Linked DNA regions of Azoarcus sp. KH32C. The protein of the gene in region 1 interacts with the protein of each later gene in a pairwise test. Links are inferred from orthologs where the notes say so. Each region holds a gene or a part of one and is shown on either strand. Other genes may lie near its edges. The genes, in order: parC and rplL.

The links.
Region 2: the proteins of parC (region 1) and rplL interact in binary tests that used the Escherichia coli proteins (3 or more experiments, as listed by UniProt). The link is inferred for Azoarcus sp. KH32C from one-to-one orthologs.

What each region holds. Positions count from the first base shown.
Region 1 is NC_020516.1:3,881,407-3,891,895, reverse strand. What follows is about bases 670-3,679. They hold parC (DNA topoisomerase IV subunit A), read right to left. Parts: upstream 3,346-3,679; coding sequence 994-3,345; downstream 670-993. Other genes in these bases: AZKH_RS17355 (LysR family transcriptional regulator), read left to right, coding at 3,667-3,679; motD (flagellar motor protein MotD), read left to right, coding at 670-987. In the rest of the region: AZKH_RS17370 (flagellar motor protein), read left to right, coding at 1-90; more of motD, read left to right, coding at 109-669; more of AZKH_RS17355, read left to right, coding at 3,680-4,623; AZKH_RS17350 (putative hydro-lyase), read left to right, coding at 4,724-5,542; AZKH_RS17345 (MFS transporter), read left to right, coding at 5,618-6,850; 5-oxoprolinase subunit PxpB, read left to right, coding at 6,967-7,734; AZKH_RS17335 (biotin-dependent carboxyltransferase family protein), read left to right, coding at 7,731-8,816; AZKH_RS17330 (LamB/YcsF family protein), read left to right, coding at 8,809-9,579; AZKH_RS17325 (TIGR01458 family HAD-type hydrolase), read right to left, coding at 9,586-10,377; AZKH_RS17320 (DNA topoisomerase IV subunit B), read right to left, coding at 10,470-10,489. UniProt on the Escherichia coli protein: Topoisomerase IV is essential for chromosome segregation; it is the principal protein responsible for decatenating newly replicated chromosomes. It relaxes supercoiled DNA.
Region 2 is NC_020516.1:4,433,957-4,444,393, forward strand. Bases 1-2,958 are described here. They hold rplL (50S ribosomal protein L7/L12), read right to left. Parts: upstream 1,685-2,958; coding sequence 1,316-1,684; downstream 1-1,315. Other genes in these bases: rpoB (DNA-directed RNA polymerase subunit beta), read right to left, coding at 1-1,138; rplJ (50S ribosomal protein L10), read right to left, coding at 1,732-2,232; rplA (50S ribosomal protein L1), read right to left, coding at 2,453-2,958. Also shown: more of rplA, read right to left, coding at 2,959-3,151; rplK (50S ribosomal protein L11), read right to left, coding at 3,154-3,585; transcription termination/antitermination protein NusG, read right to left, coding at 3,690-4,223; preprotein translocase subunit SecE, read right to left, coding at 4,226-4,573; tuf (elongation factor Tu), read right to left, coding at 4,741-5,931; AZKH_RS19920 (FAD-binding oxidoreductase), read left to right, coding at 6,522-7,928; AZKH_RS19925 (indolepyruvate ferredoxin oxidoreductase family protein), read left to right, coding at 8,046-10,437. UniProt on the Escherichia coli protein: The binding site for several of the GTPase factors involved in protein synthesis (IF-2, EF-Tu, EF-G and RF3). Is thus essential for accurate translation.

The DNA.
Region 1 (10,489 bases):
CGCGAGATGCTCGTCGACGGTCTCGTCGGCATCGCCAACGGCGATAATCCGCGCATCATCGAAAGCCGGATGCAGGGCTACGTGGCCTGATCGGGCAGGAGGCTCGCCATGCGACGCAATCGCCGGCACCGCCAGAGCGACGAAATCAACCACGAAAACCACGACCGCTGGCTCGTGTCCTATGCGGACTTCATCACGCTGCTGTTCGCGTTTTTCGTCGTGATGTATGCTCTGTCCTCGGTGAACGAGGGCAAGTATCGGGTGTTGTCGGATTCGTTGATCAGCGCGTTCCGTAATGTGACCGTCAACGAACCGGGCGATCCGGTGATCGCGACGCCGCCGAACGTCACGCCGACCCGTCCGATAACGCCGGCCAAGCCCAGCAACGAAGAGATCGAGGTGCGCCGCCAGACCGAGGTGAAGCGCATGACGACGATGGCCGAGGATATCCGCAAGGTGCTCGAGCCGCTCACGCGTGGCGGGCAGGTCCACGTGACCGAGGGGGCGCGCGGAATCACGGTCGAGATCAACGCCAGCGTCCTCTTCCAGCCGGGCGATGCAACCCTCGCGCCGTCAGCGGTGACGGTGCTGCGTGCGGTGGCGCAGGTACTCGCGCGGGCGGAGTTTCCGATCACCGTCGAGGGGCACACCGACAATATCCCGATCAGCAACACGCGCTTTGCGTCGAACTGGGAGCTGTCGGCCGTGCGGGCGTCGTCGGTGGTGCGGCTTTTCATCGAGTCCGGCGTGATTGGCACGCGGCTCACGGCCGCGGGCTATGCCGATCAACGCCCGGTGACTGACAACACCAACGAGGAGGGGCGGGCGCGCAACCGGCGCGTCGGCATCCTGATCGAATCGATGACGGGCGAGCGTCCGCCGCGGGCGCCCGGTCAGATCCGGGAGGGCGATCCGATCCGCTCGATCCTGCCCGGAGAGGCGCCGCCGCCGGCGTCTTCAGCCGGCGGTAACGAGGCCCCCAGATAGCGCCGTTCAGGACAGCGACGAGGGCTTGAGCTTGATCGCCAGCGCCATGCCTTTGCGGGCGCGGCGGTGGACGAGGCCGGCAAGCTGCGCCGGCTTCAGTTCGACGGTAGCGGGCTTGCTGCCGCGGCCGATGCCTTCGACCTTCAGCACCGCGTCGTCCGCCGGCACGGCGACCGCGACGAGCGCCTCATCGTCGTCGAGCGTCATTACGATGACGCCGCGCCCGCCCGCCTGAACCTTCATCTCGCTGCGCATGAAGACGAGGATGCGGCCGTTCTCGGACACGGCGGCGATCTTGTCGCCGATCACCCGCGCTGGCACGAGCACCTTTTCGCCCTTTTCGAGCGTCATGAAGGCCTTGCCCGCACGCTGGCGGCTCGTCGCGTCGCCGAGCGTGCAAATGAAACCGTAGCCGCCCGAGTTCGCGAACATCCAGGTCGATTCGGGCTCGGCGGTAAGCACCTGCGCGAGCTTGCCGCCGTCCTGGAAGTCGACCAGCGTCGCGATCGGCGCGCCGTCGCCGCGGCCGCCGGGCAGGTCCGACACGCGCACGGTGTAGGCGCGGCCGTTGGTGTCGATGACGACGAGCGGCCAGGTCGTGCGCGTCTCGATCACGACGAAGGCGAAGTCGCCCGCCTTGTAGCTGATTGCGGCGGCGTCGATGCCGTGGCCCTGGCGCGAACGCACCCAGCCGTTCTTCGACACGATCACGGTGACCGGTTCGTCGGCGACAGCGAGTTCGGCGGGCGCCGCGGCGGCGACCGTCTCGATCACGGTGCGGCGGTCGTCGCCGTACTTCTTCGCGTCGTCGGTGATTTCCTTCAGGATCAGGCGCGTCATCGCGGCGCGGCTGTCGAGGATGTGCTGCAGGCCGTCGCGCTCTTCCTTGAGCTCGTTGAGTTCCTTCTCGATCTTGAAACCTTCGAGGCGTGCGAGCTGGCGCAGGCGGATCTCGAGGATGTCCTCGGCCTGGATGTCGGTGAGGCCGAAGGCGGCGATCAGCGCGGGCTTCGGTTCGTCGGACTCGCGGATCACGCGGATCACTTCCTCGATGTGCAGGAAGGCGATCATGCGGCCTTCGAGGATGTGGAGGCGGCGATCGACTTCGTCGAGGCGGTGGCGCGTGCGGCGGTCGACGGTGACGTAGCGGAAGTCGATCCACTCGCGCAGGATCTGCACGAGGTTCTTCTGCTGCGGACGGCCGTCGCGGCCGATCATCGTCATGTTGAGCGAGACCGAGGTTTCGAGGCTGGTATGCGCGAGCAGCACCGCCATGAATTCGTCGCGGCTCTGGCGCGAGGAGCGCGGCTCCAGCACGATACGCACCGGCGCCTTGTCGCTCGATTCGTCGCGCACGGTCTCGACGACGCCCAGTACGAGCTGCTTGAGGTTCTTCTGTTCCTGGCTGACTTCCTTCTTGCCGGCGCGCGGCTGCGGGTTGGTCAGGGTTTCGATCTCGGCAAGCACGCCCGCGGCGGACACGCCATGCGGCAGCTCATCGACGATCACGCGCCATTGGCCGCGGGCGAGTTCCTCGACGTGCCAGCGCGCGCGCATCCTGAGGCTGCCACGACCGCCCGTGTAGGCGTCGCGGATTGCTTCGGGCGAGGAGATCAGCTGGCCGCCGCCGGGGAAATCGGGGCCCGGCAGGAGCGGCAGGATGTCGTCGAGGCCGGCGTCCGGGTTGCGGATCAGGTGGCAGGCGGCATCGGCCACTTCGCGCAGGTTGTGCGGCGGGATTTCGGTCGCCATGCCGACCGCGATGCCCGATGCGCCGTTGAGAAGCACGAACGGCAGGCGCGCGGGCAGCAGCTGCGGCTCTTCGAAGGCGCCGTCGTAGTTCGGCACGAAGTCGACGGTGCCGCGGTCGATCTCGGCGAGCAGCAGTTCCGCGATCGGGGTCAGGCGGCATTCGGTGTAACGCATCGCCGCCGCGGAGTCGCCGTCGCGCGAGCCGAAGTTGCCCTGGCCATCGACGAGCGGGTAGCGCAGCGAGAAGTCCTGCGCGACGCGGACCATCGCGTCATAGACGCTGGAGTCGCCGTGCGGGTGGTACTTGCCGATGACGTCGCCGACGACGCGCGCGGATTTCACGTGCTTCGACGTCGACGACAGGCGCATCTCGTTCATCGCGAAGAGGATGCGCCGCTGCACCGGCTTCATGCCGTCCTCGACCTGCGGCAGCGCGCGCGACTTCACGACGCTCATCGCGTACGCGAGGTAGGCGCGCTCGGCATAGCGGTCGAGCGCGAGGGTGCCGTCGTCGGGCGGAGGCGCGTCGTGGCCATCGCCCGCAGCGGGCGGGGCGGGAGGCGCCGGCGGCGCAGAGTTGAAGAGGTCCAGCGTGTCTGTGGTCATGGAGCGGTGCATCGAAAAGCTTGGATGGGTGGCATGGTGCGCGCCGGGAGCGTCCGCGCCGGATCGGCGACCGGTTGGCGGACTGGTTCGGCCCGCAGGCGTCATTGCCCGGGCCGCGATAGTTTATCCGCAGCGAATTGCGCCGGCGCCCTGATCGGCTTACAGTTTTTGTAACTGCCCGCCGACGGAAGCGCGCATTCTGGCAGCGTTTCGGCCGGAAGTTCAAGAATGTCGAGGGATGCACCCGAGCGTTGCATTCGATCGGCCTGGTATTGATCCATTCCGCAGGCAGCCTTTTCCGCAACCTCACCGACCCTTGCAATGAACCTGCGTTTCGTCGAAGCCTTCCTGTGGGTCGCTCGCCTGAAGAGCGTGACCCGCGCCGCGGACAAGCTGTGCCTCACGCAATCCGCGGTGTCGAGCCGCATCGCGAGCCTCGAGGAGGAGCTCGGCGTGCCGCTGATCGACCGCCGCGAGCGCCACTTCCGGCTGACGAATTCGGGTAACCGCTTCCTCGTCTTCGCCGAGCGCCTGCTCGACATCCAGCGCGAGATGAAGGACGAACTCGGCGCGCCCGAGCCGCAGGCGATGACGCTGCGCATCGGTGGCATCGAGTCCGTGCTGCATACTTGGCTGATCCCGCTCGTCGAGCACCTGCGTCGCACTCAGCCGCATATCGAGTTCGAGCTGACCGTCGAAATGAGCCCGGTGATCGTCGAGCATCTGCGCCGTGGCAGCCTCGATCTGGCGTTCGCGGCGATGCCCGCGGCGGGCGAGGGCATCCGCGTCGAGGAGATGCCGTCGCTGGAGATGGTGTTCGTCGGCCGTCGTGCCGACGCGGAGCGTGCGGAGCGCTGGACGCTGACTGAAATCCTCGACCGCGACGTGCTGACCTTCCAGCGCGGCTCGCAGCCGCATGTCGCACTGGTCGAGTTGATCCGTCGAGCCGGACTCGAAAGCGGGCGCATCCACACGATCTCGTCGATCTCGGCGCTCGTGCGGATGGTCGAAGGCGGCTTCGGTTTCGCGACGCTGCCAAGAGCAACTGTGCCGAGTCTCGCGCGGGGCGCCGATCTCGCGGTGCTCGACACGGAGGCGCGGCTGGCGTCTCTGCCGATCCACGCATCCTATTGGGCCTATCCCGGCGCGCCGCAACTGGAAGCCGCGGTGCAGGAGGCGATCGCCTTCGTACGGCGCTTCCCCGTCGACGGCGTCGTCGCGTCGGAAGCCGCTGCCGAGCCCGCGAAAAAGCGCGCATCCCATCGAAAAAATCGATGATGTCACAACGAAATTTTGCGTTTGTCTAGCTTCCGGGCGCCGCCGATACTTTTGTTACGACGCGATGACAGCGTCGGGCAAAGGATAAGGAGGGGATTCGGTGGAAAGGAATCGAGACGGCGCGCTTGCGTCGGCTGAGCAACTGACGAGTGGCGTTCTAGCGCGCCAAGCGATCCGGGCCGGGCAGTGGTCCTCCCATACCAGCGGGCTCGCGCCGGGCCATGTACAAGGCAATGTCGTGATCCTGCAGGCGCAGGATGCCGACGACTTCCTGCGCTTCTGCCAGCGCAATCCCAAACCCTGTCCGCTGCTGGCGGTGTCCGAGCCCGGCGCGCCGCTGCTGCCGACACTCGGCGCCGATGTCGACATCCGCTTCGACGTGCCGCGTTACCGCGTCTGGCGCAAGGGCGAACTGGTTGCCGAGCCGACCGCGATCGACGAATTGTGGCAGCCGGACTTCGTGACTTTCGTCATCGGCTGCTCGTTCTCGTTCGAGCAGGCGCTGCTTGATGCCGGCATCCCGCTGCGCCACGTCGCGCAGGGGCGCAACGTGGCGATGTACCGCACGAACATCCCGACGAACCCGGCCGGCAAGTTCCACGGTCCGCTGGTCGTGTCGATGCGGCCGATGACGGCGGCGAACGCGATCCGCGCGATCCAGGTCACGTCGCGCCTGCCGAACGTGCATGGCGCGCCGGTGCATTTCGGCGATCCGGCCGAGATCGGCATCGCGGACCTCGCGAAGCCCGACTTCGGCGATCCGGTGGAGATCCTGCCGGGCGAAGTCCCCGTCTATTGGGCCTGTGGCGTGACGCCGCAAGCCGCGGTGATGGAAGCGAAGCCCGAGCTGTGCATCACGCACGCCCCGGGCGCGATGTTGATCACCGATCTCTTGAATCACCAACTCGCTTTTTCCTGAACAGAGCCTGTTTTCGTCGCACCCCGGCACAGACCGGGGGCGGCGTGTGTCGAACCACCGCAAAGGAGATCCACCGTGTGGATTAGTGAGACGAGCAAGAACGAACGCAAGACCCTGATCGCCGCTTTCGCCGGCTACGGCGTCGATGCCTTCGATTACATGATTTACACCTTCTTGATCCCGACGCTGATGGCGGCGTGGTCGATGAGCAAGGTCGAGGCCGGCTACATCGCGACCGGCGCGCTGATCACCTCGGCGATCGGCGGCTGGGCGGCCGGCATCCTCGCCGACAAGTACGGCCGCGTGCGCGTGCTGCAATGGACGGTGATGTGGTTCACCGCTTTCACCTTCCTCTCCGGTTTCACGGATTCCTTCGGGCAGCTCTTCTTCACGCGGGCGATGCAGGGTTTCGGCTTCGGTGGCGAATGGTCGGTTGGCGCGGTGCTGATCGCCGAAATGATCGAGGCGAAGAACCGTGGCAAGGCGGTCGGTCTCGTGCAGAGCAGCTGGGCGGTCGGCTGGGGCGTTGCCGCGATCGCGTTCTGGGCGGTCTATGCGATGTTGCCGGCCGAGCAGGCGTGGCGCGTGCTGTTCTGGCTGGGCATCCTGCCGGCGATCCTGATCTTCTACATCCGCCGCAACATTCATGACCCGGAAGTCTTCCACGTTGCCCGCGCGAAGGTGAAGGCCGAAGGCGGCGGCAACTTCCTCGAGATCTTCTCGCCGCGCCTGCTGCCGACGACGATCTTCGCGAGCCTGCTGTCGACCGGCATGATGGGTGCCTACTACGCGGTCACGACCTGGCTGCCGACCTTCCTGAAAGTCGAGCGCAAGCTTTCGGTGCTGGGCACGAGCGGCTACCTCCTGGTGCTGATCCTCGGTTCCTTCATCGGCTACCTGACGAGCGCCTGGCTGTCGGACCAGCTCGGTCGCCGCCGCTGCTTCATGCTGTTCGCGACCTGCGCCGGCACATTGGTCTACGCCTACACGCACATCCCGATCACCGACCAGATGATGCTCTTCCTCGGTTTTCCGCTCGGCTTCTTCCTGTCCGGCATCTTCTCGGGGATGGGGGCTTTCCTCGCCGAACTGTTCCCGAACGAGTTGCGCGGCTCGGGGCAGGGCTTCTGCTACAACTTCGGCCGTGCGGTGGGGGCGACCTTCCCGGCGCTGGTCGGTTATCTGAGCACCAGCATGCCGCTCGGCGAAGTGATCGGCATGCTCGCGGCGGGTGGCTACCTGCTCGTGATCGTCGCCTGCCTGCCGCTGCCCGAGACGCAGGGCCGCGACCTCGCGCTGCAGAACTGACGAGACCGTCCCTTCGGTCGTAATGGGCTCTCGCGCCGCCGCTGGCGGCGCGTGCGGGAGCCCATCCGAAAGCCAGCCTCTGGGCATCAGCCCCCTCCGAGCGGAATAATCCGGCCATGAGCACTGACATTTCATTTCCGCCGCCGCGCCTCCTGAGCGTCGGCGACGCCGCCTGGACCGTCGAGTTCGGCGACAGCATCGATCCGGCGATCCACGGCCGTGTGCTCGGCTTCTCGAGCCTCCTCGATACGCTGTCGAGCGACGGCCGCCTCGAAGGCGTCGTCGAATGGGTGCCGACCTTCCGTTCGGTGACCGTCCATTTCGACCCGCTGCGCACCGACGCGATGGCGCTGCACGATCTCCTCGCCGAACTCGCCGGCAAGAGCGGCAGCCTGTCGGCGGCCGGTTGCCGCTGGCACATCCCGGTGTGCTTCGAGGCTGCCTGCGCGCCGGACCTCGACGAGGTCGCCGCGGCGAAAGGCATGCCGCGCGACGAGGTCGTCCGACTGATGACCGAGACGGTCTTCACGGTCTACATGCTCGGTTTCCTGCCCGGCTTCCCCTACCTCGGCGGTCTGCCGGCGGCGCTCGACATGCCGCGGCTCGCGACGCCGCGCAAGGTCGTGCCGTCGCGCTCGATCGCGATCGCCGGCCGCATGTGCGCCGCCTACCCGTGGGAAAGCCCGGGCGGATGGCGCTTGCTGGGGCGCACCCCGGTGCGGCTTTTCGATCCCGCGAATGCGCGCCGTCCGGCCTTGCTCGCCCCCGGCGACGAGGTGGTGTGGGAGGCGATCGACGCGGCGACCTACGATGTGCTCGACAAGGAATGTGCGGCGGGCCGCTTCGATCTGTCCTCGCTGCTGAAGGAAGGAGAGGCGGCATGAGCGGCGTCGTCGAAGTGGTCGATAGCGGTCTCGCCGTTAGCATCCAGGACCGCGGCCGCACGGGCTATCGCAACATCGGTGTGCCGGTGTCGGGCGCGCTCGATCCGGTGCTGATGGCGGCAGCCAATGCGCTGGTCGGCAATCCGGCGGAGGCGGCGGTGCTCGAAGTCGGCTTGAGCGGACCGTCGCTGAAGGCGTTGTCCGGCACGGTGCGCGTCGGGCTCGCTGGCGAGATGGGGGCGCAGCTTGTGAATACGCGTGGCCAGGTGCTGAAGGTCGCGCCGTGGCAGACGGCGACGCTGTTCCCCGGCGACATCCTGCGCATCGGCGGCGTGTCGCACGGCGTCGGCTATGTCGCGCTCACCGGCGGCGTGCAGGTGCCCGCGCAGCTCGGCAGCCGGTCGACCTATCTGCGCGCGGCGATCGGTGGGGTGCAGGGCAGGGCACCGAAGGTCGGCGACCGCCTGCAGTGCGAAGCGGTGCGCGGCGATCCCTGGCTCGAATCCCGCGGCCGCGCGCCCTGGCACCACGAGACCGGGCCGATCCGCGTGATCCTCGGCCCGCAGGAGGATCACTTCACGCCGCAGGCGGTGGCGAGCTTCCTGACCCGGCCTTACAGCGTCACGCGCGACATGGACCGCATGGGGCTGCGTCTCGACGGCGAAAAACTCGCGCACAATGAAAAGGGCGCCGAGATCGTCTCGGACGGCGTCGCGCCAGGCACGATCCAGGTCCCGGCGAACGGTCAGCCGATCGTGCTGATGGCCGATTGTCAGACCTCGGGCGGGTATCCCAAGATCGCGACCGTGATCCGTGCCGACCTGCCGCGCCTCGCGCACCTGCGGCCGGGCGACGAGCTGCGTTTTGTCGCCGTCAGCCACGCCGATGCGGCGAAGGCCCTGCGCGAACAGGTGCAGCGTCTGGCCGACTGGGCCGGCGCGATCCAGACCTTCCGTCCGCCCGGCGTCATCGACGAGGCGGCGTTGTACGGGGCCAACCTGATCTGCGGCGTCGTGCGCGGCGATGAGTGGAGCCTGCACGGCGTCGACCTTTCCCATCCCTTCGGAGCACAGCATGGGTAAGCGCATCAATCTCAACGCCGATCTCGGTGAAAGTTTCGGCGCCTGGCGCATGGGCGACGACGCGGCGATGCTGGAGGTCGTCAATTCGGCTAACGTCGCCTGCGGCTTTCACGCCGGCGACCCGCTGGTGATGCAGCAGACCGTCGCGACCGCGAAGCGCTGCGGCGTGAGCATCGGCGCACATCCAGCCTTCCCGGACCTGCAGGGCTTCGGTCGCCGCTGCATGGACGTGCCGGCCACGGAGCTCGAAGCGATGCTGATCTATCAGATCGGCGCGCTCGCCGGCATCGCCCGCGCCAAAGGGATGGCGGTGACGCACGTCAAGCCGCACGGCGCATTGAACAACATGGCCTGCGCGGATGCGAAGCTCGCGGCAACCGTCGCCCGCGCGATTCATCGCCTCGACCCCGACCTGATCCTGCTCGCACCGGCGCTATCGCAACTTGTCATCGCCGGGCGCGAAGCCGGCCTGACGGTGGTCGAGGAGATCTTCGCCGACCGCGCCTATCTGGACGACGGCAATCTCGTGCCGCGCTCGCAGCCCGGCGCGATGATCCACGGTGCCGAGGCCTGTCTCCGTCACGTGCTCGACATGCTCGAAGCGGGCGCGCTGATCTCGATCAACGGCAAGCGCCTGCCGGTGAGCGCGCAGAGCGTCTGCGTGCATGGCGACGACGCCGAGGCGGTCGCAACCGCGCGGGCCTTGCGCGAAGGGCTGATGCGGGCCGGTTACGAGCTCGTCGCGATTCCCGAACTCGGCTGATCGCGCTCAGGGCAGCGCAAGCACGCGCTCGACGGCGTCGGCGAAGTCGTCGGCTGTGAGGCTGGGCCGTATGTCCGGATGGTGGTCGTCGCCCTCGCGGAACTTGCCGGTGCGTACAAGCACCCCCGGGATGCCGGCATTCTGGGCTGCGCCGACATCGTCATGAAGGTCGTCGCCGATCACGGCGGCATCAGCCGGGACGACGCCAATTTCCGCAAGCGCCATATGGAAGAAGGCCGATGCCGGCTTGCCGACGATCTCGGCCTGCTTGCCGCTGCTGAACTCGAGCCCGACCACGAAAGCGCCCATGTCGAGCGACAGGCCGTCCCGCTCCATAAAGTAGCGATTCTTCGCCATCGCGATGAAGGGTTTCCCGTCCATCAACAGGCGAAATGCAGCGTTGAGACTGGCGTAATCGAGGAAAGGGCCCATGTCGCCCATCACAACCGAGTCCGGATTTTCCGCGCTCGGTCCGAACTCGTCCGCGAGGTCCGGATGGATCAGATACATCGGACGCAGCCCGCGCTGCGCGACGAGCTGCTGCGCGGCATGCGGCGCGGTCTGGAGCTCGTCCGCCTCGATCGTGAAACCCATCTCGCGCAGGCGCGCGACCAGCGTGCGACGCGGCGTCCGCGTCGTGTTGGTCAGAAAGCGCAGCGGCAGCCCGGCGTCGCGCACCCGGGCGAGGGCCGCCACCGCGCCGACGACGGGGTGATCGCCGATGTGCAACACCCCGGCCAGATCGATCAGCAAGGCCTTGGGGCGTCGGGTGAGCGGTGGTCCGGAAGGGGCGGGCATGGCCGGCTCCTGGGCGTGAGTGGCGAATCGCTTCCGTTATAGCAGCAAGATTGGTGCAAAGCAGCAAAACCGAGAGCGGCGCGCCGTCGCGATCAGACGTCCGCCTCGACCG
Region 2 (10,437 bases), 550 kb from region 1 along the record:
GCTCACCCGGACGCATCATGCGGTAGATCGCAACACGCGCCGCCCACTGGTCGGCAGTATCGTCGATGCGCAGCGTCTGCGAGATGTACGGACCACGATCGAGATCGTTCACGTACAGCGTCGGCAGGTCCTTGACCCCGGCGTCGCGCAGCTTGCCGAGCACGTCTTCGGTGATCTCGTCGTTCGCGCGGGCGATCAGTTCGCCGGTTTCGGGATCGACGACGTTACGGGCCACGACGCGGCCCAGCAGGAAATCGTCGGGGACGACCATCGAGCGGATGCCGGCTTGATCGAGCTCACGGATGTGCTTGACGGTGATGCGCTTGTCGCGCGCCACGATGACCTTGCCGGAGCTGTCGGTGATGTCGAACTTGGCGACGTCCCCGCGCAGGCGATCGGGCACTAGGTCGAAGGTGACCTGATTGCCGGAGAAGTGGAAGGTGTCGACATCGTGGAAGGTTTCGAGGATCTGCTCGGGCGACATACCGATCGCGCGCAACAGGATCGTCGCAGGCATCTTGCGGCGACGGTCGACGCGGAAGAACAGGCAGTCCTTCGGATCGAACTCGAAGTCGAGCCACGAGCCGCGGTAGGGGATGATCCGTGCCGAGAACAGCAGCTTGCCGGACGAGTGGGTCTTGCCACGGTCGTGCTCGAAGAACACGCCGGGCGAACGGTGCAACTGCGAGACGATGACACGCTCGGTCCCGTTGATGACGAACGAGCCGGTGGTCGTCATGAGCGGAATTTCGCCCATGTAAACTTCCTGCTCCTTGACCTCCTTGACGGTTTCCTTCGGCGCGTCGCGATCCAGGATCACGAGGCGCACGCGAGCCCGCAGCGGCGAGGCAAAGGTCAGGCCGCGTTGCTGGCATTCCTTAACGTCGAAGGCCGGCTCGCCGAGCATGTACTGGACGAACTCCAGCCGCGCGTTACCACTGTGGCTGACGATCGGGAAGATCGACGTGAAGGCGGCCTGCAACCCCTGGTTCATCCTCGACAGCGGCGGGGTTTCAGCCTGCAGGAAGGATGCAAAGGATTCGATCTGCGTGGCGAGCAGGAAAGGGACGTTCAGCACTGCCGCGCGCTTGGCGAAGCTCTTGCGGATACGTTTCTTTTCGGTGTAGGAATACGCCATGGAAGCTCCGGGTAGAGGTCGGACGTCAAAGAGACAGAACACAGCGCCCCGTCACTGACGGGCCAGGCGAAGAATACTTAGACGCTTTCTTCGGCACTGGGTTCTGGCTTCTTGGCGTTACAAAGCAAGAAAGGGCCGGCGCTCCGAAGAGCGCCAGCCCCGAGATACAGCGGGGTATTACTTGATCTCGACCTTCGCGCCAGCGTCTTCGAGCTGCTTCTTGATCGCGTCGGCGTCGGCCTTCGGAGCGCCTTCCTTGACGGTCTTCGGCGCGCCGTCGACCAGATCCTTCGCTTCCTTCAGGCCCAGGCCGGTGACGGCACGGACGACCTTGATCACTTCGACCTTCTTCTCGCCGGCGGCCAGCAGGACGACGTCGAATTCGGTCTTCTCTTCAACGACAGCAGCGGCAGCGCCGGCGCCCGGGGCGGCGACAGCCATCGCAGCGGCGGAAACACCGAACTTCTCTTCGAACGCCTTGACCAGGTCGTTCAGTTCCATCACGGTCATCGAGCCAACGGCTTCGAGGATGTCTTCTTTGGTGATAGCCATGTCAAATAACTCCTAATTCAAGAAAACTTTTGCGGTAGAGATCAGGCAGCAGCCTCTTCCTCGCGCTTCTTGGCGAGGGCGGCCAGCGTGCATGCGAAGCCGGACACCGGCGCCTGCATGACACCCAGCAGCTTGGCGAGCAGCTCTTCGCGGCTCGGAATCGACGCGAGCGCTTGCACGGATGCCTTGTCGAGCGTTTTGCCCGCGTAGGAACCGGCCCTCAGCACCAGCTTGTCGTTGCCCTTGGCGAAGTCGTTGAGCACCTTGGCGGCGGCAACGGGATCTTCAGAGATACCGTAGATCAGCGGTCCGGTCAGCTGCGCGCCGAGATCGGCGAACGGCGTACCTTCGATCGCACGACGCACCAGGGTGTTCTTCAGCACACGCAGGTAAACGCCAGATTCGCGGGCCTTGGCACGCAGCACGGTGAGATCGCCCACCGCAATGCCGCGATACTCGGCCACCGCGATGGTCTGAGCGTTGGCCACCTGTGCCGACACCTCTGCCACTACGGCTTTCTTGTCATCGAGATTGAGACCCACGGGTCTTTCCTCCTTTCAAGTCCACACGCGAACCGCAACGGGCGGTTCGCACCCACGGCGACCTGGATCAGGAGCGCGGCCGACGAATCGGCCAAATCCTGTTCTGGGCACACCGTCTGCGCAGGCCATCTGAATGCTTAAGCGGCCGCCGGAGCGGCCACACCTGCGGTCTTTGACGATCCGCCCCCGAAGGGACGGCCCAAAGTTCTGTTTCAGCCTATCAGGCGGCGTTGATGCTCGACGGCTCGATACGAACGCCCGCACCCATGGTGCTGGAGACCGCGACGCGGCGCAGATACACGCCCTTCGACGCGGCGGGCTTCGCCTTAACGAGCGCCTCGATCAGGGCACCGACGTTTTGCTGCAGCGATTCGACGCTGAACGACGCACGGCCGACGGTGGCGTGCACGATGCCGCCCTTGTCGGTACGGTACTGGACCTGACCGGCCTTGGCGTTCTTGACCGCAGTGGTGACGTCCATCGTGACGGTACCGACCTTCGGGTTCGGCATCAGGCCGCGCGGGCCGAGGATCTGGCCCAGCTGACCGACGACGCGCATGGCGTCCGGGGTCGCGATACACAGGTCGAAATCGATGTTGCCGGCCTTAACCTGCTCGGCGAGGTCGTCGAAACCAACGACATCGGCGCCTGCGGCGCGAGCGGCTTCAGCCTTGTCACCCTGGGCGAACACGGCAACGCGGACGGTCTTGCCGGTACCGGCAGGCAGAACGACCGAGCCACGAACCAGCTGGTCGGATTTGCGCGCATCGATGCCGAGATTGATGGCGATGTCGACAGACTCGTCGAACTTGGCGGTCGCGCATTCCTTCACCAGCGCGAGCGCTTCGGAGACGGCGTAAACGCGGTTGCGGTCAACCTTGGCGCGGACGGCCTGAACGCGCTTCGAAAGCTTTGCCATGATTAGAGGCCCTCCACGGTAATGCCCATGCTGCGAGCCGAACCGGCGATGGTGCGGACAGCAGCTTCCATGTTGGCAGCGGTGAGGTCAGGCATCTTGGCCTTGGCGATTTCCTCGACCTGCGCACGGGTGATCGAACCGACCTTGTCCGTGTGCGGTTTGGCCGAACCGGACTTGATGCCGGCCGCCTTCTTGATGAGGACGGTCGCGGGCGGCGTCTTCATGATGAAGGTGAAGCTCTTGTCGGCGAAGGCCGTGATCACCACCGGAATCGGCAGACCGGGCTCCAGGCCCTGGGTCTTGGCGTTGAACGCCTTGCAGAATTCCATGATGTTCAGGCCGCGCTGACCGAGCGCCGGACCGATCGGGGGACTGGGGTTGGCCTTACCAGCTGGCACTTGCAGCTTGATATAGCCGATGATCTTCTTTGCCATCGCGGCTAGCTCCTAATATGAGTACAAGCGCGCCGGCCGTGGCCAACGCTCCTCGCCTTTCCCGCCCGGAGGCGGGCATTTACGGGCCTTGCGGCCCACCTGCATCAGGTCTTTTCGACCTGACTGAAATCCAGCTCGACCGGCGTGGCGCGACCGAAAATGGTCACCATCACGCGCAGCTTGCTCTTGTCGTAATTGACGTCTTCCACGGAGCCGTGGAAATCGGTGAACGGACCTTCCTTGACGCGCACGACTTCGCCCATTTCCCACAGCACCTTCGGGCGCGGCTTGTCCACGCCTTCCTGCATCTGCTGCATGATCTTCTCGACTTCCTTTTCGGAAATCGGAGTGGGCTTGTTCGCGGAACCACCAACGAAGCCGGTGACCTTGGGCGTCGACTTGACCAGGTGCCAGCTCTCGTCGTTCATCTCCATCTCGACGAGCACGTAGCCAGGAAAGAATTTCCGCTCGGTAATGCTTTTCTGGCCGCTCTTCATCTCGATGACTTCTTCGACGGGCACGAGGATCTGCCCGAAGGCATCTTCCATCCCGGCGCGAGCGATGCGCTCCTTGAGGGCGCGTTGAACGGACTTCTCGAAGCCCGAATAGGCATGCACCACGTACCAGCGCTTCGTCATGATCACTTCCACCCCAGAATCAGGTCATACAGGACCCACTCGAGGCTCTTGTCGGTCAGCCACAAAAACACCGCCATCACCACAGCGAAGGCGAACACAATGCCGGTCGTCTGCACGGTTTCCTTGCGCGAAGGCCACACGACCTTCTTTGCCTCGGTCACCGACTCGCGCGCGAATTCGGCGAAGCGACGCCCAGGCTCGGACTGCCAGGCGACCGCTGCACCCGCGGCGACGCCGACGAGCACGGACAGCACGCGCAGCACAAGCACCTGCTCCGAGAGCAGGTAAAAGCCGACCACGCCGGCCGCAACCAGCGCGAGGGCCAGCGCAAACTTCAACTTATCGGCCATCGAGATTGAACACCCGGAAAGGAGTGGCAGGGGCAGAGGGAATCGAACCCCCAACCTTCGGTTTTGGAGACCGACGCTCTGCCAATTGAGCTATACCCCTGCAGCAGAGACTACGAGGCGCCCCGGTTGAGACGAGGCGCCTTCGGATCGATTAATCGCTTCGACGATTACTCGATGATCTTGGCAACGACACCGGCGCCGACAGTACGACCGCCTTCACGGATCGCGAAACGCAGGCCTTCTTCCATGGCGATCGGCGCGAGCAGCTTGACGGTGATCGACACGTTGTCGCCCGGCATGACCATCTCGGTGCCTTCCGGCAGCGAGATCGAACCGGTCACGTCGGTCGTCCGGAAGTAGAACTGCGGACGGTAGTTGTTGAAGAACGGGGTGTGACGGCCGCCCTCTTCCTTCGACAGGACGTACACTTCGCCCGTGAAGTGGGTGTGCGGGGTGATCGAACCCGGCTTCGCGAGCACTTGGCCACGCTCGACGTCTTCACGCTTGGTGCCGCGCAGCAGCACGCCGACGTTGTCGCCCGCCTGACCCTGGTCGAGCAGCTTGCGGAACATTTCGACGCCCGTGCAGATGGTCTTGACGGTCGCCTTGATGCCGACGATTTCGATTTCGTCGCCAACCTTGACGATGCCACGCTCGACACGGCCGGTCACGACGGTGCCACGACCCGAGATCGAGAACACGTCTTCGATCGGCAGCAGGAAGGGCTTGTCGATCGCGCGTTCCGGCGTCGGGATGTAGCTATCCAGCGCTTCGGCGAGCTGCAGGATCGCGCCTTCGCCGAGGTCGCTCTTGTCGCCTTCGAGCGCCTTCAGTGCCGAACCCTTGATGATGGGGATGTCGTCGCCCGGGAAGTCGTACTTCGACAGCAGCTCGCGCACTTCCATCTCGACGAGCTCGAGCAGCTCGGCGTCGTCGACCATGTCGCACTTGTTCATGAACACGATGATGTACGGCACACCGACCTGACGGGCAAGCAGGATGTGCTCGCGGGTCTGCGGCATCGGGCCGTCAGCGGCCGACACGACCAGGATCGCGCCATCCATCTGGGCGGCACCGGTGATCATGTTCTTGACGTAGTCGGCGTGACCCGGGCAATCAACGTGCGCGTAGTGGCGATTGGCCGTCTCGTACTCGACGTGCGCGGTGTTGATGGTGATGCCGCGCGCCTTTTCTTCCGGCGCCGCGTCGATCTGGTCGTAGGCCTTCGCCTCGCCGCCGAACTTCGTCGACAGGATCGTCGTGATCGCTGCCGTCAGCGTCGTCTTGCCATGGTCAACGTGACCGATCGTCCCGACGTTTACGTGCGGTTTCGTCCGCTCAAACTTACCCTTAGCCATGCCGACACCTCATTAAACAGATTCAGAAAACCGGACCGATGACAGATCGACCATCGCGACGATCGCCGCAATATGCAGTGGTGCCCATGACGTGGATTGAACACGTGGCCTCTCCCTTACCAAGGGAGTGCTCTACCACTGAGCTACATGGGCTCCGAAAAACCGATGCGCCGCCATACCTGGAGCGGGTGAAGGGAATCGAACCCTCGTCATAAGCTTGGAAGGCTTCTGCTCTACCATTGAGCTACACCCGCATACAACGCAGACGAAACGCTTTACACCCGCTACCGACTCAAAACTCCGAGCCAGCAGCAAAATCTTTGGTGGAGGGGGAAGGATTCGAACCTTCGAAGGCAGTGCCGTCAGATTTACAGTCTGATCCCTTTGACCGCTCGGGAACCCCTCCAAACGAAGACCAGCACTATAGAGGACTGATTTCGCCGTGTCAAACCTTTTGTGCAATTTCTTTTCCGAACGACCGACGACCCGGTCTTCCGAATCGCTGTCGCCGCGGTGCACGATGGCCTTAGCCGTCCGCGGGGCGCAATAATGCCCGACTTGGTTCTTTCCGTCCAACCGGAGCCGAATTGATGACCCCCATGCACGACGGGCAACGCGTCCCTCTTCCCGATGCTTTCCTGGCTTTCATGCGCGAGCGCTTCGGCAAGCGTTTTTCGACGGCCGACGCGGTGCGCGCGCACCATGGGCACGACGAATCGCATTTCGCGGATGCGTTACCCGATGGCGTGGTCTGGCCGCATTCGACCGACGAGGTCGTCGAGATCATGAAGGCTTGTGGCACCCATGGCGTGCCGGTGATCGCGTTCGGCGTGGGCAGCTCGCTCGAGGGGCACGTGCTCGCGACGCGCGGCGGGATCAGCGTTGATTTTTCGGAAATGAACCGCGTGCTGCGCATCAACGCGGAGGACATGGACGTCGTCGTCCAGCCCGGGATCACGCGCAAGCAGCTCAATGCCGCGCTACATGGCACCGGGCTCTTCTTTCCGGTCGATCCGGGCGCGGATGCGAGCATCGGAGGGATGGCGGCGACGCGGGCTTCGGGGACGAATGCCGTGCGCTACGGGACGATGCGCGAGAACGTGATGGGGCTGGAGGCGGTGCTCGCGAACGGGTCGGTGATCCGGACCGGGAGCCGCGCGCGGAAGTCGTCGGCGGGCTATGACCTGACGCGCCTGCTGGTAGGGTCGGAAGGCACGCTGGGATTGATCACGGAGCTGACGGTACGGCTGCATCCGCTGCCGGAGGCGGTGTCGGCGGCGGTGTGTGCGTTCCCGGACCTGGACAGCGCGGTGCAGACCGTGATTCAGACGATCCAGCTGGGGATTCCGGTCGCTCGCATCGAGTTGCTCGACGAGCTGACGGTGAAGGCGGTGAACCGCTTCAGCAAGACGACGCTGCGCGAGTCGCCGATGCTGTTCTTCGAGTTCCACGGGTCGCCGGCCGGGGTCGAGGAACAGGCGCGCACCGTGCAGGAGCTGGCTGGCGAGCTCGGCGGAGCGAACTTCGAGTGGGCGACACATCCCGAGGACCGTTCGCGGCTTTGGGCCGCGCGGCACGACGTGTATTTCGCGAGCCTGAACCTGCGTGCGGGGAGCCGCGGCATCACGACCGACGTGTGCGTACCGATTTCGCGGCTTGCCGACTGCATCGCAGGGACGCGCGAGGATATTGCCGAGAGCGGTCTGATCGCGCCGATCGTCGGGCACGTGGGCGACGGGAACTTCCATACGCTGATCCTCGTGGATCCCGACAATCCGGCCGAGATCGAGCAGGCGGAAGCGCTGAATCGCAGGATCGTCGCACGCGCGCTGGAGATGGGGGGAACCTGCACCGGCGAGCACGGGGTGGGATTCGGGAAGCAGGAGTTTCTCGTCGCGGAGCATGGCCGCGAGGCCGTAGAGGCGATGCGGGCGATCAAGCTCGCGCTCGATCCGGACAACCTGCTGAATCCGGGGAAGGTGGTTCCACCACTGTAGGTGCACGGCAATCGGGCCGCGCAACGGTCCGGGCATTGATACGGGCGCCTGCACGGGCTAGGCTGATTGGAGCCTCAGTCGCTGGCGTGCAGTCCCTTCCGCTGCAAGGAGACCCGTATGGCCGAAGTCGATCCCCTGCCCGGCGCCACCGGGCGCCCGGTGAGTCTCGAGGACAAGTACACGCTCGCATCCGGACGCGTGTTCCTCACCGGCTATCAGGCGCTGGTGCGCCTGCTGATGATCCAGAAGGAACGCGATGCAGCAGCGGGACTAAACACGGCGGGCTTCGTGTCGGGTTACCGCGGTTCGCCGCTCGGCGGGCTCGACCAGACGCTGTGGAAGGCGAAGAAGCATCTGGCGGAACACGACATCGTGTTCCAGCCGGGGGTGAACGAGGATCTGGCGGCGACCGCCGTATGGGGCTCGCAGCAGGTCAATCTGTCGCCGCAGGCGAAGTACGATGGCGTATTCGCGATGTGGTACGGCAAGGGGCCGGGTGTCGATCGGACCGGCGACGTGTTCCGTCATGGCAATGCGGCCGGCACCTCGCGCCACGGCGGCGTGCTGGTGATCGCGGGCGACGATCATGCCGCAAAGTCCTCGACGCTGCCGCATCAGACGGATCATTTCTTCAAGGCGATGATGATGCCGGTGCTGGCACCGGCAGGCGTGCAGGAGTACATCGACTTCGGCGTGCACGGCTACGCGCTGTCGCGCTACTCGGGCTGCTGGGTGGCGTTCAAGGCAGTCGCGGACACCGTGGAGACGTCGGCATCGGTCGACATCGATCCGCAGCGCATCGAAGTGGTGATCCCGGCGGATTTTGCGCTGCCGCCGGACGGGCTCAACCTCCGCTGGCCGGATCCGCCGCTGGTGCAGGAAGAGCGCCTGCTGCACTACAAGTTGTATGCGGCCCTCGCCTACTGCCGCGCCAACCGGCTCAACCGCATCGTGATCGATGCGCCGGCACCACGGCTGGGGATCATCACCTGCGGCAAGTCCTATCTCGATGTGCGACAGGCCTTCGACGATCTTGGCATCGACGAGAGCCTTGCCGCGAACCTCGGCATCCGGCTCTACAAGGTGGGCATGGTGTGGCCGCTTGAAGCAGAGGGGGTGCGGCAATTTGCTGCGGGGCTGGACGAGATCCTGGTGATCGAGGAAAAGCGTCAGCTCATCGAATACCAACTGAAGGAGGAGCTGTACAACTGGCGCGAGGACGTGCGCCCGCGGGTGATCGGCAAATTCGACGAGAAAGGCGAATGGGCGATGATCCCGAAGGACGGCGGGATCCTCGATCACGGCGAATGGCTGTTGCCGGCGGCGGGCGAACTGACGCCGGCGATGATCGCGCGGGCGATCGCGTCGCGCATTCAGCGCTTTTTCTCGTCGCCGCAGATTGAAGCGCGGCTGGCTTTCCTCGAAGCGAAGGAGAAGGCGCTCGCGGAGCGCTACTTCGCGATCGACCGCGTGCCGACCTTCTGCTCGGGCTGTCCGCACAACACCTCGACACACGTGCCGGAAGGCAGTCGTGCACTGGCCGGCATCGGTTGCCATTACATGGTGACGTGGATGCCGGAGCGGCGCACGGGCACCTTCTCGCAGATGGGCGGCGAAGGGGTGCCGTGGGTCGGGCAGGCGCCCTTCACGAACGAAAAGCACGTCTTCGCGAACCTCGGGGACGGGACCTACTTCCATTCTGGCCTGCTGGCGATCCGCCAGTCGATCGCGGCGGGCGTGAATATCACCTACAAGATCCTCTACAACGATGCGGTCGCAATGACCGGCGGGCAGCCGGTGGATGGCGCGCTGACAGTGCCGAAGATCGTGCATCAGCTCCTCGCCGAGGGCGTCGGCAATATCGTCGTCGTCACCGACGGCACGTCGCGTGCATACAGCCCCGCCGACATCCCGCACGTGCCGATCCGGCATCGCGACGAGCTCGATGCGATCCAGCGCGATCTGCGCGCCTCGCCGGGGGTGACAGCGCTGATCTATGACCAGACCTGTGCGGCGGAGAAGCGGCGGAGGAGGAAACGCGGGACCTTCCCCGATCCAGCTCGACGGGTGTTCATCAACGAGGCGGTATGCGAGGGCTGCGGCGACTGCGGGGCCGAGTCGAACTGCATGTCGATCGTGCCCGTGGAGACGGAGTTCGGAAGGAAGCGCCGGATCGACCAGTCCTCGTGCAACAAGGATTATTCGTGCCTGAAGGGCTTCTGCCCGAGTTTCATCACGATCGAAGGCGGACAACTGCGCAAGGTGGGCGCGCGCGCGATCGACGATGCCTTCCCCGATCTGCCGATGCCGGAGCTGCCGTCGACGCAGACCCCGTTCGGCATCCTCGTGACCGGGGTCGGCGGCACGGGGGTGGTGACGATCGGGGCGCTGATCGGGATGGCGGCGCACATCGACGGCAAGGGTGTGACGGTGCTGGACATGACGGGTCTCGCGCAAAAAGGTGGCTCGGTGTTCAGCCACATCCGCGTCGCCGACCGGCCCGAAGACT